DNA from 3 places in the Shewanella sp. MEBiC00475 genome. Region 1 is predicted to be linked to each of the others. Evidence: predicted binding sites of a transcription regulator. Region 1 holds the regulator's gene; each other region holds the start of a gene.
The links. The regulator FliA, encoded in region 1, starts transcription of late flagellar genes. The targets are predictions, from matches to a motif close to CTAAAGNTNNNNNNNNNNNNGCCGATA.
Positions count from the first base shown of each region.

Region 2: pomA (flagellar motor protein PomA) is a predicted target of FliA. The motif match lies at 1,514-1,540, and genes of this name have one in related genera.
Region 3: FCN25_RS19510 (VC2046/SO_2500 family protein) is a predicted target of FliA. The motif match lies at 2,196-2,222, and genes of this name have one in related genera.

Region 1 covers NZ_CP039928.1:3,678,516-3,682,780, reverse strand. Annotated here, with positions in the region: gene FCN25_RS16465 (chemotaxis protein CheA) at 1-89, opposite strand, end outside; gene FCN25_RS16460 (protein phosphatase CheZ) at 105-842, opposite strand; gene cheY (chemotaxis response regulator CheY) at 856-1,239, opposite strand; gene FCN25_RS16450 (RNA polymerase sigma factor FliA) at 1,284-2,003, opposite strand; gene FCN25_RS16445 (MinD/ParA family protein) at 1,996-2,880, opposite strand; gene flhF (flagellar biosynthesis protein FlhF) at 2,885-4,265, opposite strand, start outside.
Region 2 covers NZ_CP039928.1:756,021-760,285, reverse strand. Annotated here, with positions in the region: gene dxs (1-deoxy-D-xylulose-5-phosphate synthase) at 1-204, opposite strand, end outside; gene ispA ((2E,6E)-farnesyl diphosphate synthase) at 227-1,108, opposite strand; gene xseB (exodeoxyribonuclease VII small subunit) at 1,147-1,383, opposite strand; gene pomA (flagellar motor protein PomA) at 1,723-2,490, shown strand; gene FCN25_RS03325 (flagellar motor protein MotB) at 2,494-3,420, shown strand; gene thiI (tRNA uracil 4-sulfurtransferase ThiI) at 3,789-4,265, shown strand, end outside.
Region 3 covers NZ_CP039928.1:4,398,297-4,402,561, forward strand. Annotated here, with positions in the region: gene FCN25_RS19480 (IS66 family transposase) at 1-155, shown strand, start outside; gene FCN25_RS19485 (PLP-dependent cysteine synthase family protein) at 227-1,288, opposite strand; tRNA gene FCN25_RS19490 (tRNA-Tyr) at 1,644-1,728, opposite strand; tRNA gene FCN25_RS19495 (tRNA-Tyr) at 1,759-1,843, opposite strand; tRNA gene FCN25_RS19500 (tRNA-Tyr) at 1,874-1,958, opposite strand; tRNA gene FCN25_RS19505 (tRNA-Tyr) at 2,047-2,131, opposite strand; gene FCN25_RS19510 (VC2046/SO_2500 family protein) at 2,257-2,754, shown strand; gene FCN25_RS19515 (DUF406 family protein) at 2,888-3,175, shown strand; gene FCN25_RS19520 (EAL domain-containing protein) at 3,516-4,265, shown strand, end outside.

The sequences.
Region 1 (4,265 bases):
GCAACAAGCTGCTCTTGTAGAAGCTCTAAAATCTCGCCAGCTTCAATTAAAAAGTCCTGGAGTATCTCTTCATCAACATCAAAGGACATTAAATTGACTCCTAATTAGAAACCGAGGTTTGATAGCAGATCGTCTACTTCATCCTGACCAGTCACAACATCTTCACGTAATTCAGCATGCATGATGGGACCTTCTGCTTCTATCTTATTATCGTTTATAGCTGGCGATGATTCGGTAACATGATCTCCAAACACAGTTAACATTGAGACCAAATTACTTTCTACTTCACGAACTAAATCTATCACTCTGCGGATCATTTGACCCGTTAAGTCTTGGAAGTCTTGTGCCATTAAAATTTGATTTAATAGCTCACGTAGACGGTTTGAATCATGTTCGCTATGGGACATAAACTGCTGAACATCATGACAAAGTGATTTAAACTCACCTAATTGAATATCACGACTCATTAGCTTATCCCACATAGGCGTCATAGATTGTATATTACTAATGATGGTATCGGCCAAAGGTAGACATTCTTCAACTGCGTCCATGGTTTTATTTGCAGCTTGTTCTGTCATATCGATAACATAATTCAATCTTTCTTTAGCATCCGGTATCTCGGTATTCGCTAATTCAGATAAACGGTTATCTACTTGAAAATCTCTTAATGCACTATGGAGTTGTCGAGTTAACTTACCGACCTCTTCAAAAAGCTCGCGCTGCAATGGTGTTGCAAGCTCCCTGATAACGTCATCTGCTTTATTTTGCTGACCAGAAGAAAGCAACTCAACAAGTTCTTGGGCCTGTTCGAGAGTGATCAACCCCGATATTGATGCCTGCATGACTTATCCTTGCTTATGCGAGTCGTTCAAAGATTTTATCTAACTTTTCTTTTAACGTCGCCGCGGTGAAAGGTTTTACCACGTAACCATTAACACCGGCTTGCGCTGCTGCAATAATCTGTTCACGCTTAGCTTCTGCGGTTACCATCAATACAGGTAAATGCTTTAAAGAATCATCGGCACGAATCGCTCTAAGCAAATCGATACCTTGCATTCCCGGCATGTTCCAGTCTGTTACTACAAAATCAAAATCGCCTTTTTGTAACATAGGTAGGGCTGTTGAGCCATCATCTGCTTCTTGGGTATTATTAAATCCCAAATCTCGCAACAAGTTCTTAATGATACGCCTCATTGTTGAAAAATCGTCAACAATGAGAATCTTCATATTCTTGTCCAAGGTTTCCTCCGGTGAGCTGATACTCATTTGCTCTAGATAAGTTATTATTCTTGTGTCCAATGCTTGAGTTTTGCTTTTAATCTGAGCATTGCCTGACTTAATATCTGGCTTACTCGCGATTCACTAACTTCAAGGATTAAACCAATTTCTTTTAAATTTAATGCTTCGTCATAATATAATGACAACACTAAGGCATCTCTTTCTGGTAATGTTTTAATTGCTGCAACCAGCGCAGATTGGAATTGCACTTCAGCAAGTGAGTCAAAGGTTTTATCTGTCGGTTCGTTGTCAGTGACTAACACATCTTGCGAAACGCCAAGATCTTCTATGCCTATGATTTTACCAACAGAAACATCATTTAAGATATGATGGTACTCATCGAGCGACATATCAAGTTTTTCAGCAATTTCAGTGTCATTAGCATCACGTCCAAGCTGTTGCCCTAATTCATCAATTACCTGGGCAACACGACGATTATTTCGATGTACTGAACGTGGGACCCAGTCACCACGGCGAATTTCATCTATCATTGCGCCACGAATTCTGATACCCGCAAAGGTTTCAAATTTAGCGCCTTTACTGTTATCAAAGTTAGATGATGCTTCAAGTAATCCCATCATCCCAGCTTGTAATAAATCATCAAGTTGCACCGATGCTGGTAATCTTGCCAGCATATGATGGGCAATTTTTTTTACCAGCGGTGCATACTGTTCAACAATAGACGTTTTGTTATCGAACTGAGTATACGCAGCGGCTTTATTCACTCGTTGTTCCTTCTTCTTGTATCGGTTTACGTTGTACAAGACGTTCAACAAAGAACTCTAAATGACCACCGGGCTGTTGTGGTACAGGCCAGGTCATAATTTTATTAGCCAATCCTTGGTAAGCAATAGCTGAAGGTGATTTAGGATACGCTTCAACAACTAACTTTTGCTTACGAACAGATTTTCGTAAATTTTCATCAAATGGAACGGTTGCCACTAGTTCTAAAGCGACATCTAAGAATCTATCCGTCACTTTACTTAGTTTAGCAAATAACTCCATACCTTCTCGTAGACTTCGCACCATATTTGCTACAATTTTGAAGTGGAACACACCATGTTCACGGCTTAAAATTTTAATCAATGCATAGGCATCAGTAATTGATGTCGGTTCATCACATACTACGATTAATACATCTTGTGACGCTCGAGAAAAACTCAGCACCATATCTGATATACCAGCCGCAGTATCTACAATTAAAATATCGAACTGAGTACGCATTTCACTAAATGCACGGATTAAACCGGCATGTTGTGCTTGTGTTAACTCAACCATCGCTTGAGAACCTGACGTAGCTGGAACAATACCAATACCTTTAGGTCCACGTACGATGATGTCATCTAATTCGGCATCACCGGACAAAACATGAGATAAATTTTTCTCCGCACGTATCCCAAGCATGACATCGACATTAGCTAAACCTAAATCGGCATCAAGCACTAATACACGTTTGCCCTTTTCAGCTAGCGCTACCGCGGTATTAATTGACACACTGGTTTTACCCACTCCGCCTTTACCACCGGATACGGCAATTACTTTTACTTTATCGTTATTTGGTTGATTCATCATACGTAAACCACTTGCTTGATCCCGAGTCATATTTTCACTCAAATGCATAGGCTGTGTCATTAGACCACACTGGGTCTTGTGACGTCTGTTGTTCTTTTTCGTTTAATGCTGCTAATGCTTGCTTCGCTAATTCTAATGTATCAGCCACTTTCATGTCTTCAGGAACACGTTGACCGTTTGTAACATAACTCAATGGTAACTCATTTTGAATCAATACGCTCAATGCACCTGCAATTGATATCGATTCGTCTAATTTAGTCAGAATAGCACCAGATAATGGAATCCGCTTAAAGTGCTCTACCGCATCTTGTAATACGCGACGTTGACCTGTCGCAGATAATACTAAGTAACTCCGAATAGGGATCCTACTGTTTGCTGTCAAATTATCAAGTTGTTGATACAGACGCATGTCACGTTGTCCCATACCGGCAGTATCAATTAACACTAATTTCCGGTTTCTAAACTGATAAAGAATTTGTTCTAATTCTGATAAATCATTTGCTTGCTTAACTGGACAACCCATAATTTTCCCATAAGTCGCTAATTGGTCATAAGCACCAATTCGATAATGGTCAGTGGTAATTAATGCAACTTGTTCAGGGCCATGATGGGCAGCAAATCTCGCAGCGATTTTAGCTAAAGATGTTGTTTTACCGACACCAGTAGGTCCAACAAATGCCACAACGCCACCACGTTTAACAATGTCATCACCTTGATTATCAAGTAGATTAGCTAAACTTTGTGGTAACGCTCTCACTAAATCTGCTGGAGAGTAATGTTGGCTTAATCCGGCTAGTTTAGCCGCTACTGCAGGGGAAAACTCAGCTGCAATCAATTTACTTTCAAGCATGGCACCAACAGGGTCGGTGCGCTTTTTTTGATCCTTCATTAATGAAGACACTTGATGGGTCAATAAGCTTCGTAATGAAGCCATCTCTTCGCGCAACTCTTCCATATCAGCAGATTGATTTTTATTGGCTTTCTTAGAATGTTCCGCGGTAGTTTGTGGTTGAAAAGTTGCAGCTGATTTAGCTGGCTTAGCACCTTCTAATTGACGAGCCCATTCAGGTAATTCTGGCTCATCTTGGCGCACTGACATCTGCTGAGTCATGCGGTTATGTTGTTTTTCAAGTAATGCTTGCAGTGAATCAGCCGCTGGCGGTGGGCTAACTTTAGATTGAGCTTTCACAGCAGGTTTAGCACCTAGTGATACTCTATCTTCACTCACATCCATAAAACTGCTGGTCGGCGCTTGTGACGCAATAGCGGCTTTAGGTTCGTCATAATCAACCGCCGCGACAATTTCTATCCCACCAGTGACTTTCTTGTTTGACATAATGACAGCGTCAGAACCTAGCGTTTCTTTAACTTGGGCCAATGCTGCGCGCATATCTTTGGCAAAAAATCGTTTAATT
Region 2 (4,265 bases), 1.8 Mb from region 1:
ATTGTAGACATAATGAAGTGCCACAGTTAATTCAACTGTGCCTAAGCCAGAAGCAAAATGTCCGCTAGAAATACCTACAGACTGAAGTAAGAATTGTCTAAGTTCATCAGACACTTGTGGAAGTAAACCTTGAGGTAACTTCCTTAATTCTTCTGGCGTATTAGCTTTAGCTAGTACTGGGAATTTAGAAATATCAAAACTCATAGCGAGATTTTCAGACTCTTTATTATAATCTTCGCTCAACTATATAGTGGGCGAAGTCTGCAATTAACTGGCTATTGTATGGTAATTTAGTCAGCGCTGATAGTGCATCTTGTATTAGTTGTTCCGCACAGTCTTTGGCACCCTCGAGACCTAACAATTTGGGGAAGGTACTTTTATTCGATTGCTGATCAGAACCCTGAGGTTTCCCCAGCTCTTCTGTGCTTGTTGTGATGTCTAAAATATCGTCTTGTACTTGAAACGCTAATCCAAGTGTTTGGGCGTATTTCATCATCAATTGATAGTGTTCATCAGGTATGTCGGCAGCAATTAAAGCAAGCTCGACGGCACAACTGATTAATGCCCCGGTTTTTTTATTATGTAATTCGGTTAATCTAGTTAATTCTATACTGTTATCTGTGGCACTGAGATCAATTGCTTGACCACCGCACATGCCTTGATACCCAGATGCTTTTGCTAATGCCCTGACCATGGCTAATTGTTGCTTTGGATGTAAATCGGTACAGGGTGCCGTCATTATTTCAAAAGCCAAGGTTTGCAGTGCGTCACCCGCAAGAATTGCTGTGGCTTCGTTAAATGCAATATGAACCGTGGGTTGGCCACGACGAAGTGCATCATTGTCCATTGCCGGTAAGTCATCGTGTATTAACGAATAAGCATGGATACATTCAATGGCTGCTGCCGCTTTATCAAGTGCATTAATATTAACCCCAAGCATCTCACCGACACTGTAGACTAAAAAGGGCCTAATGCGTTTACCACCCAATAATGCCCCATGAAGCATTGCTGCTTTTAAGTCTGGAGCCGCATCATCAAGCTGCGTTAAATGTTGGTTTAGAATACCATTAACGCGTGTTTGGTATGTTTTTATCGCTTCAGCTAACACGTATCAAGCCCTATTATTCAATACACACTATTTGACGATTATTCACTTTCAACAGTGAACGGCGCTAATTCAGCATCATCTTCACTTAATAAGATAGAGACTTTTTGCTGTGCTTGCTCAAGTTTTGCTTGGCTTTGTCGCACTAATTTAATGCCACGCTCAAATTGTTTAAGTGCATCATCTAGCGAGACTTCACCTTGCTCTAAATGCGCAACAATGGTTTCAAGTTCAGTTAATGATTGTTCAAAACTGAGGTTTTCTGGTTTTTTAGCCACGATTAATATTCCTTTCATTCAGCGTGTGACAAGGTATATCAGCCCAGCGTATCGGTCAAATACAGTCGCTGGTTATTTGCTCAATAGCACGCTTTGTTATTGAATTTTGTTTAGAATGTACAAAAACAAGCTAAACTTGAGCGGAGTTTGTCCGATAACAAGTCATGGTTTAATATTGCTAACGTAAAATAGTATTGCAACTGGTACTTTAATACATAACGATGGGCATTGTTATCTACACAAAATGCTGTCGGATTATTCGGGTCGTATAACGTGCGCTAACAGCACGATGGAAGTAGCACAAATAAGCAGCGTAATGACTGCGATTGAGGAGAGGTTGTGGATTTAGCTACGCTAATAGGTATTATCGGTGCTTTTGCATTTATTATTGGTGCAATGATCACCAGTGGTGGTATCGGATTATTTATCGATGTACCGTCAATTTTGATTGTTGTAGCAGGCTCTTTATTTGTGGTGATGATGAAATTTAACCTAAAGCAATTTTTAGGTTCAATAAAGATTGGTATGAAAGCCTTCATGTTTAAATTAGATAAACCTGAAGACTTGATAGAACAAGCTGTCACCATGGCTGATGCTGCCCGTAAAGGCGGTTTTTTAGCCTTAGAAGAGGCGGTTATTACCAACACTTTCATGCAAAAAGCCGTTGATATGTTAGTTGATGGCCATGACGGCGATGTGGTGCGTAACGCATTAGAAAAAGACATTGCATTAACGGAAGAACGCCACAAAACAGGTGTTGGTATTTTTAAAGCCATGGGCGATGTGGCACCTGCAATGGGTATGATTGGTACTTTGGTTGGTTTGGTGGCGATGCTATCTAACATGGATGATCCTAAATCTATTGGTCCGTCCATGGCCGTGGCATTATTAACGACACTTTATGGTGCCGTGATTGCGAACATGATAGCTATTCCATTGGCGGATAAATTATCATTACGAATGAATGAAGAATTGCTGAATCGTAATTTAATCATGGATGCGGTACTTGCGATTCAAGATGGTCAAAATCCACGGGTGATTGAAGGATTCTTGAAGAATTACCTATCAGAAAAACTCCGAGTAATTGACACAACGGATGGAGAGTAACTCATGGCTAAGGCCAAGTGTGATTGTCCACCGGCTGGTGCACCCATGTGGCTGGCTACTTTTGCAGACTTGATGTCGTTGCTAATGTGTTTCTTTGTGTTGCTTTTAGCGTTCTCGGAAATGGACGTCATGAAATTTAAACAGATAGCCGGTTCAATGAAGTATGCATTCGGGGTGCAAAATAAAGTTGAAGTGAAAGATATTCCTAAGGGAACATCGGTTATTGCGCTTGAGTTTCGCCCTGGACGACCTGATCCCACCCCTATTGAGATCATTAATCAACAAACTAATGAAATGACTCAGCCAACGATAGAATATCAGGCCGGTGAGGATGACAGTGCGGGCGGCACTCAGAAACAAAGTGGTGAACAACGAGGTGGTAATGCTGCTGCAACCGCTCAGCAAGAAGCTGAAGCCGTAAAAAAAGATGCAGCATCTTCGCAAGAAAATATTAATGAACAAGTTAAGAAAATGGCTGAAAAGCTCAATGAAGAAATTGTTGATGGTGCCATTGAAATTGAATCTTTAGGTCAGCAAATTATCATTCGTATTCGTGAAAAAGGTTCGTTCGCATCAGGTTCTGGCTTTTTACAACCGAAATTTAAACCGATTGTACGTTCAATTGGCGAGTTATTGAAGGATGTTCCTGGGATAATTACTGTGTCGGGGCATACCGATGGTGCTGATATTAGTAATGAGTTGTACAGTTCTAACTGGGAGTTATCAAGCCAGCGAGCTGTGGCTGTGGCTCATGAATTAAGAAAAGTTTCTGGCTTTGATGAAACTCGTATGAAGGTGGTTGGTGAAGCATCTAACCGGCCGTTGGTTCCTAATGATTCTATAGAGAATCAAGCTCGAAATCGCCGTGTTGAAATATCCATTGAGCAAGGAAAGCCTAAAGAGTCGAATGAAATTATCGTTACAGAATAGTGGGTCGTTTTAAAAATAAACAAAAGGGCAACTTCTTAATGTAATAAAGGTTGCCCTTTTTGTTTTCAGTCTGTTTTAACTATAAACATGGCTTTTTTAGCGACTATGGTGCTGACTCTGAAGGTGATTAATAAGGTCGTTGTCGATAATAAATAGCAGATAAAAAAGTGAATAGGTTTGGTTAATAGGCATCCTTTGGTATAATCCGCGAATTATTGCATACGTTTTGCTTTTTCTTAATAACGTAAGCAAACCGAGTTGACAGAGCCTTGCTGCTTTTTTAATTTATTATCAACGTATTACGATCTCTATTTACCTAGCAACAACGAGTGTAGTGCTATTGTGATGCTTATACCTGTGGACGCCCCATGAAGTTTATCGTAAAGCTGTACCCTGAAATCATGATGAAGAGCAAGTCGGTAAGAATGCGCTTTACCAAAATGCTTGAAACTAATATACGTAATATACTTAAAAATGTAGATGAAGGTGCCAAAGTACAACGTTTATATGATCGTATAATTGTGCAAGTACCGACCGATAAACCTGAATTATGTGACGTTTTTGCAGAGCGACTCTCCTGCATTCCAGGTATTGCTCATGTTGTGCAAGTGAGTGAATACAGTTTTGATTCGATCGACCATATTTATCAGCAAGCTTTGCCAAAATACCGTGATGAAATTGCCGGTAAAACTTTTTGTGTCCGGGTAAAACGCTCTGGTAATCATGACTTCAATTCAATTGAAGTTGAACGTTATGTCGGCGGTGGATTAAATCAACACACTGATGCGTTAGGCGTTAAACTTAAAAATCCAGATGTGACTGTTAACCTTGAAATCAATCAAGAT
Region 3 (4,265 bases), 720 kb from region 1:
AAGGCAGCTCTATTTTATACAGCATCATAGAAACCGCTAAAGCTAACGGTCTTATTCCGTTCGATTACATCGAACACTGCTTGGAGCAGCTATCCCATCCAAACTGTGACCTTAATAGCCTCTTGCCCTGGCTCGTTGATCTAAGCAAGGCGTAGTTCACCGGACGCTCACGATAAATACAAAAATGCCGTTGCTTATAACAACGGCATTTTTGTTGATAATATTGCTAAATCAATAATCCAGTATCATTAAATTTCAACAGCTTATCTTGGTAATGTTTAAAGCAGCCAATATTGCTGTTAACCCATTCAGGGTCATAATAAGTATCTAAATAACGATCGCCTGAATCACAAATTAAGGTCACAATTGAACCTGTTTGTCCTGTTTGACGCATTTTAGTCGCGAGCAATAATGCACCGTACAAATTAGTGCCGGTCGAAGCGCCTGTTTTACGACCAAGGAGTTGCTCTAACCATTGAATTGTCGCAACTGAGGCTGCATCGGGAATTTTTATCATACTATCAACAACGCCCGCAATAAATGAAGGCTCAACTCTTGGACGTCCTATACCTTCAATCTTACTGTTTTTGTTGCAAACAATACTGGCATCGCCACTGTTAAAGTAATCATAGAAGACAGAGTTTTCTGGGTCGACAACACACAATTGAGTTGTTTGTTGTTGGTAACGAATATAACGACCAATAGTAGCGCTAGTGCCACCGGTTCCCGGACTCATCACAATCCATGTTGGGATAGGATGGGGTTCTTTTTCCATCTGATTAAAAATTGAATCCGCAATATTGTTATTTCCTCGCCAATCCGTAGCACGTTCTGCATAAGTAAATTGATCAATGTAATGACCCTTCAATTCATTGGCTAAGCGTGCCGATTCAGGGTACATCTGACTGCCGTTTTCTACGAAATAGCATTGACCACCATAAAACTCAATTTGTTGGATTTTCTTTTTTGCTGTCGTGCTTGGCATTACTGCAATAAAAGGTAACCCAAGTAAGCGGGCAAAATAAGCTTCTGATACCGCTGTACTGCCTGATGAGGATTCTATAATCGGCGTGTTTTGTTTTATCCAGCCATTACATAAGGCATATAAAAATAGTGATCGGGCCAGGCGGTGCTTTAAACTGCCCGTTGGGTGAGTGCTTTCATCTTTTAAGTAAACATCAATGCCAACAAGTTTGGGAAGATCTAACTTAATAAGATGTGTATCTGCTGAACGTTGATAATCGGCTTCTATTTTTGCGATGGCCTGATTGACCCAAGTTGATGACATGCAAGGACACTCGTTATTCTAAAAAGGAATAAATAATAACTAAAATGTTAGTGTGTGAATAGTGCTTATGGTCACAAAGGAGTGTTAATCATCATAAACATGACCGAGCCAAATGTGGATATCGATATAGATAGTAAAACCACGATCAAATAAATATTAAATGATAATGGTCATAGAAATATACACAACTGTATTTGACTGATTGAGTAGTAAGTTATTTATATGAAACGCGATGAATTTTGCCGGTCAAACTAGGAAAATGAGAACGTTACACTGAAGAAAATAATATAGTAGGGCAGGTATTAAAGATAACGAGATTAGTGTTTGGAAGTAGCAGATAAACTAAGATGTAAAATGGTGGAGGGAGAAGGATTCGAACCTTCGAAGGCTGAGCCGTCAGATTTACAGTCTGATCCCTTTGGCCACTCGGGAACCCCTCCACAGCAAGATAAATAGGAATAAAAGAAAGATGGTGGAGGGAGAAGGATTCGAACCTTCGAAGGCTGAGCCGTCAGATTTACAGTCTGATCCCTTTGGCCACTCGGGAACCCCTCCACAGCAAGATAAATAGGAATAAAAGAAAGATGGTGGAGGGAGAAGGATTCGAACCTTCGAAGGCTGAGCCGTCAGATTTACAGTCTGATCCCTTTGGCCACTCGGGAACCCCTCCACATATTTTCTTTTTTCTTACTCTCTTTTTACATTCTAACTCTTTACAGCATTAACACTTTTAAATTGAAACTTTGAAGCAACGCAAATGGTGGAGGGAGAAGGATTCGAACCTTCGAAGGCTGAGCCGTCAGATTTACAGTCTGATCCCTTTGGCCACTCGGGAACCCCTCCTCAATTGCGGCCGCCATAGTAGTCAGAAACCTTTTGTATGTAAAGTATAAAATTGAATATATTCCTAAAGTTTATGACTGTTTGGTCGATAAATTAGCATCGAGCATAAGTAGTGATGTTTTTATATGCAAATTGAATCAACATTAGTCAATGAATTACAAATAGGAAACCGATTAAACGCCGCGATTGAACATAATCGTCGCGGTGAATTTGGTTTGCTATTGGCTATGTTGTCAGTTGACGCTCGTGATATGGCGCAATTTCAATTTGATAATGATGTAGAAAGCACGCAAAAGCTGCGTAATAAATTTTCAGTACCGCAGCCACAATTGTTGGTTGATGACATTTCAGTCCACCCAGACACCACAGACAACGCTATCGTGTTTCAGCAACATGGTGCTAAGCAGTTTCACCTCCAACAAGCATTAACACCTGAAGCGCTAGTTATTAGAGGTTCACAACCAGATTCAATGATCGAAGTGTTGAATAACTGCGATTACCTGACAAAAAATAAAGCCATTAATGCTTACCAACAACACACACCATTAGAAGATATGCATTTTCTGGATCAATTAAGTACCCAACGAAAGATTTCTGAAACGTTATCGCACCAATTTGCTTAACTATCGAGTCGTACATGATGATACGGATAAGATCTAATGTGTATTTATGTTAATTGTGAGCATGACTAATAAAAACCGTTCAAAACTACGATATATTTACACTGATAATTTTCGATATTGACGGAATAAACTAATGATTAAACAAATTAAACAGCAACAAGGTAATGTCAGTGACAGTTGTACTGAATGCGGAAGTTATGTTGACATTGGTGCCGTTGTTGAAGCTGACGATACGTTATTAATATTAAACTTTTCCGGTGATGATGCGTTGATGCAAGCTCAAGCGATGCAAACAACAGCGCAACAACGTTTTAGTGACACCAAAGCTAACCTTGTCGATAAAGATAATATGATTACTCTAACGTTGGATTTTACTTTTAGTGTAGAGAAAATGATTTTTCAACTTGAAAATGAGCTTTAATTTTAGTCTATGTTAGGGTTAATAGAAGGGTACCAAATTATTGTTGTTAAAACGTTTTTTTGGGGTGTAGCTACACTCTACTGCAATGCTCACAAACCGTAACAATATGTAACGAAGTGATTGCTGTTTATGAGTATCGCGTGTAATGTGCTTTACTTAATCAAGGCATAGTCGTTGTTACTAATATAGTAAAGTGAATGCTTTTTAGTGCAAGTTTTGCTCCCAATGTATTGCCTAATTATTTGACTCATGCTCTTAAAATCAGTGCTAATAACAATAAATAGAACTGATTTGATGTTTTCAAAAAATTAGGGAAATGAAGCCATTTTTCGGGATTTAAATGAATCGACAAGATCAACAGCATTTATTGGAATTAATTGTAAATTCTAATGCTAAACAACAAGGTGATTTTACAAAAACCTCTGAGTTTGTGTGTCAACTGCTGCTCGAATATTTCGCTGCATCGTTTGTGTCCGTTTGGACCCTAGAAAATAACACCGCAAATGACGGTTTAGTTGTCAATGATAATTCTATTGTCGATGGCAGTTGTGTATGTGAGCATACTTTAGTTGCCAGTCAAATAGCTGATCAATTAGTTCATGTGTCTAATCTGAGAACAACAGCTATTGAACCTCAATATTTTGATGAATTGCGTTCCCACCGCTATATCTTATCCAATGGTAATTCTCAGGTTAATCTAATTCACACATTTTCTGAGTACTACCAGCATCATAACATTGTCACTAGTGTTGATATTGCCATTCGAATTAATGGCCATATTGAAAGTGTACTATCGATTGAAAACTGTGAAGAGATAAATTGGCTAGATTCTGATATTCAATTTGCTATTCAATGCGCTGACCAATTAGCGTTAGCATTAGCGACTCGCTACTCTTATGACAGCAACGAACAAATTTATCTATTGCGAAATGCAACTGAACAATCTGACCATGTGGTCATGCTGATAAATACCGATAGCCGTATTATTGAGTATGTTAACAGTGCCCATGAGAAAATGACCGGATTACCGCGTATCTCGGTAGAGCACAATAACGTAATTAGCCTTGATTTATTTAAGGATACACCACAG